DNA from 2 places in the Amnibacterium endophyticum genome. Region 1 is predicted to be linked to the other one. Evidence: predicted binding sites of a transcription regulator. Region 1 holds the regulator's gene; the other holds the start of a gene.
What was found. The regulator HspR, encoded in region 1, represses chaperone genes until heat shock. The targets are predictions, from matches to a motif close to AAGTTGAGTCNNNNNGACTCAACTT.
Positions count from the first base shown of each region.

Region 2: the regulator HspR is predicted to act here: its motif matches at 1,195-1,219, upstream of ACFSBI_RS04200 (ATP-dependent Clp protease ATP-binding subunit).

Region 1 covers NZ_JBHUEA010000003.1:144,876-147,071, forward strand. Annotated here, with positions in the region: gene ACFSBI_RS03255 (DnaJ C-terminal domain-containing protein) at 1-894, shown strand, start outside; gene ACFSBI_RS03260 (heat shock protein transcriptional repressor HspR) at 971-1,381, shown strand; gene ACFSBI_RS03265 (ATP-dependent Clp protease ATP-binding subunit) at 1,443-2,196, shown strand, end outside.
Region 2 covers NZ_JBHUEA010000004.1:95,435-97,630, reverse strand. Annotated here, with positions in the region: gene ACFSBI_RS04210 (hypothetical protein) at 1-12, opposite strand, end outside; gene ACFSBI_RS04205 (DUF1028 domain-containing protein) at 223-1,104, shown strand; gene ACFSBI_RS04200 (ATP-dependent Clp protease ATP-binding subunit) at 1,360-2,196, shown strand, end outside.

The DNA.
Region 1 (2,196 bases):
CTCGCGCGGCAGTACCACCCGGACTCCAACCCGGGGGACACGGCCGCGGAGGCCCGCTTCAAGGAGATCTCCGAGGCCTACAGCGTGCTGTCGGACGAGCAGCAGCGGCAGGAGTACGACCAGATCCGCGCCATGGGCTCCGGCGCCCGCTTCACGGCGGGCGGCGGGGGCTCGGGCGGCGGCCAGGGGTTCGAGGACGTGTTCGGCGGCCTGTTCGGCCAGGGCGCCCGTCGCGGGCAGCAGACCCGCGGCGGGGGCTTCGAGGACGTCTTCGGAGGGCTGTTCGGCGGCGGGGGCGGCTACGGCCAGCCGTCGGGCGGGTTCCGGGGCTTCGGCGGCCCGACGCCCGGCCGGGACGTGACCGCGACGACCTCCATCGACTTCCTGACCGCGACGCGGGGCGACACCGTCACGCTGTCCGGCGGGGAGGGGCGGCCGATCCAGGTCCGCATCCCGGCCGGCGTGACCGACGGTAAGAAGCTGAAGCTGCGGGGCAAGGGCGAGCCGAGCCCCGACGGCGGCCAGGCGGGCGACCTGGTGCTGACGGTGCGGGTCGACAAGCACCCGGTCTTCGAGCGGGACGGCCTGAACCTGAGGGTGAACGTGCCGGTGACGTTCGCGGAGGCGGCGCTCGGGGCGACGATCGAGGTGCCGACCCTCGGCGGGGACCCGGTGCGGCTGAAGGTCGCGCCCGGCACCTCGAGCGGCCGCGTGCTGCGGGTGAAGGGGCGCGGCGTCACGACGTCGAAGGGCTCCGGCGACCTGCTGGCGCGGATCGAGGTGGCGGTGCCCTCGCACCTGTCGGGTGCGCAGCGGGAGGCGCTCGACGCCTTCGTCGCGGCGGGCACCGGCGAGAACCCCCGCGGCGACCTCCTGGCGAAGGCCCGCGGATGATGCTGCACCGTCGGTCGAGGTGCGGAGCGCAGCTGCGCTCGCACCTCGACCAGCGGACGGGTCGGGGGAGGCGCTGATGGACGCGGACGACCCCGTCTTCCCGATCGCCGCGGCCGCGGAGCTGGCCGGGATGCACCCGCAGACGCTGCGGCAGTACGACCGGCTCGGGCTGGTCGTCCCGCAGCGCACGGCCGGGCGCTCGCGCCGCTACTCGCTGCGCGACGTGGCGCAGCTGCGCGAGGTGCAGCGGCTCTCCGGCGAGGGCGTGTCCCTCGAGGGGATCCGGCGCGTGCTCGACCTCGAGAACGAGGTCGTCGCGCTGCGGGACCGCGTCCGCCGGCTCGAGCAGGCGCTCGCGAACGAGCTGCTGAACCGCCCGGGGAACCGCGTCTTCGCGTCCTCCGCGCAGGGCGACGTCGTGCCGCTGCGCCAGGGCGTGCGGGCGCAGCGCCGCACCGAGCTGGTCGTCTGGCGGCCGCAGGAATAGCACCTGAGCGCCATGCGCTCAACTTCACGAAGACCTGTCCGAGCACGTCGAAGGAGTCCACATGGCGAACATGCGAGGGGCGCAGCCGCCCCAGGAGAAGGCGAAGACCGCGCTCGAGCAGTACGGGATCGACCTGACGGCGATCGCGCGGGCCGGCAAGCTGGACCCGGTGATCGGGCGGGACGCCGAGATCCGACGGGTCAGCCAGGTGCTCACCCGCCGCACGAAGAACAACCCGGTGCTCATCGGCGAGCCCGGCGTCGGCAAGACCGCGGTGGTCGAGGGGCTCGCCCAGCGCATCGTCGCGGGCGACGTCGCCGACAGCCTGAAGGACAAGCGGCTCGTCTCGCTCGACCTCTCGGCGCTCGTGGCCGGCGCGAAGTACCGGGGCGAGTTCGAGGAGCGGTTGAAGGCCGTGCTCGGCGAGATCGACGCCTCCGACGGGCGCATCATCACCTTCATCGACGAGCTGCACACCCTGATGGGCGCGGGCGGCGGCGAGGGCAGCGTGGCGGCCGCGAACATGCTGAAGCCGATGCTGGCGCGCGGCGAGCTGCGGATGATCGGCGCGACGACCCTCAACGAGTACCGCGAGTACATCGAGAAGGACGCCGCGCTCGAGCGGCGCTTCCAGCAGGTCTTCGTGGGTGAGCCGACCGTCGACGACACCGTCGCGATCCTCCGCGGCCTGAAGGAGCGCTACGAGGCGCACCACAAGGTCGCCATCGCGGACTCGGCGCTCGTCGCCTCCGCGGCGCTGTCGAACCGCTACATCACCGCCCGGCAGCTGCCCGACAAGGCCATCGACCTGATCG
Region 2 (2,196 bases), on a different contig from region 1:
GGTCGGCTCCACGGCACGGCTCCACTCGTCGAGTGCGGCCGGACGCCCCGGCCGGTGTCCACCGTGGCACAGCCCCTCGTTCGGGTCGCGGAGGCGCCGCGGCGGGTCCGCCACGTGTCGTCACCACCCGCGCGCCGCCCCGCCCTAGCCGAGCCGCCGCTCGCCGTCCAGCCTCGTTCCATCGATGCGACGAGCTCGTCACCGCCACGCCAGACTGGGTCGGTGACCTACTCCATCGTCGCCCGCGATCCCGAGACGGGCTCCCTCGGCGTCGCCGTGCAGTCCCACTGGTTCGACGTCGGCGGCCTGGTGATCGCCGCGGAGGCGGGGGTGGGCGCGATCGCGACGCAGGCCGCGCCGAACCTGGCGGTCAAGCCCCGCGGGCTCGCGATGCTGCGCGACGGGCGCACGGCCGACCAGGTCGTCGCGGAGCTCCGGGCCGGCGACGACCTGATCGACCACCGCCAGTTCGCGGTGGTCGGCGCGGACGGCTCGGCCGCGGCGCACACGGGCGCATCGTGCATGGCCGACGCCGGGCACCTGGTCGGCGACGGCTTCAGCGTGCAGGCCAACATCATGCGGTCGCCGGCGGTGTGGCACGCGATGAAGGACACGTTCGAGGCGGTGCGCGGCGGCGGGCTGGGCGCAGCCCTGCTCGCGACCCTCGACGCGGCGGAGGCGGCGGGCGGCGACCTGCGCGGCCGCCAGTCGGCGGCGATCCTCGTCGTGCCGGCGACCGGTGGGCCCGAGGAGCGGCTCGTGGACCTGCGGGTCGACGACGGCCCGGAGCCGCTGGTCGAGCTGCGCCGCCTGCTGCGGCTCAGCGACGCGTACCGCCTCGCGGACGAGGGCGACCAGCTGTCGGCCGCCGGTGACGCGGCGGGTGCGGCCGACCGCTGGTTCCGGGCCTTCGAGACGGCGCCGGAGAAGGTCGAGCTGCGGTTCTGGGCCGGTGTCGGCCTCGTCGGCGCCGGCAGCCCCGAGCGCGGCGCGGCCCTGGTGCGCGAGTGCGTGCAGCAGGACGACTCGTGGGCGGAGCTGCTCCGCCGCCTCATGCCCGATCCTGCCGCTGCGGAGTCGCTCCGCCTGCTCGACGCCGGCTGAGCCCCGCCGGCCCCTGCTCGCGGGCGGGTTCCGGACATCCGGGCGCCGCACAGCGCGCCCGGATGTCCGGAAGGCGACCGTGAGCGAGGGGATCTGAGTCGGTCCGGCTCAACTTCCTTCCGGATCCGGGAACAACTCCCCCTCCTACGCGTTGCATGAGTCACAGGCACTCACGTTCCACGTCTGGAGGACCCCTTGGCTCAGTTCGGCTACTCCGCCGCCGGCGACGACTCGTTCGACGAGTTCCTCGCGCGCATGCTCTCGTCGCAGCGCAGCGCGCAGGGGCGGCCCATCGACATCAGCCGGCTGCTCAGCCGGCGCACCCACGAGACCGTGGGCTCCGCCGTCCGCTCCGCCATGGAGCACGGCCACACCGAGGTCGACGCGCTGCACCTGCTCGCCGCCCTCGTGACCGCCGAGCAGGGCTCCCAGGCCCTGACGGCGGGCGGCATCGACGTCCCCGGCCTCGTCCGCGCGATCGAGGAGCGGCTGCCGCAGGGCGGGCCCGCCCGCTCGGACGGCCAGCCCGGGCTGACCCCGTCGGCGCAGCGCGCGCTGCTCGAGGCGGCGCAGGTCGCGCGCGCGTTCGGCTCGACCTACGTCGACCCCGAGCACGTGTTCTTCGCGATGGTCGCGAACCAGCAGGCCGTCCCCGGCCAGCTGCTCGCCGCCCACGGCGTGACGCCGGAGTCGCTGCAGCAGATCGCGCAGGCCGGCCAGCAGGCGCAGGAGGCCGCCGAGTCCGAGACCGGCACGCCGACCCTCGACCGGTACGCCGTGGACCTGACCGCCAAGGCGGCGGCCGGCGAGCTGGACCCCGTGATCGGGCGCTCCCTCGAGGTCGAGCAGGCCGTCGAGATCCTGCTGCGCCGCACCAAGAACAATCCCGTGCTGATCGGTGAGCCCGGTGTCGGCAAGACCGCGATCGTCGAGGGCCTCGCGCAGCGCGTCGTCGCCGACGACGTGCCCGAGCTGCTCCGCGGCAAGCGGATCGTGTCGCTCGACCTCGCCGGGATGGTGGCGGGCACCCGCTACCGCGGCGACTTCGAGGAGCGCATCACCAAGGTCGTCGACGAGATCGTCGCGCACAAG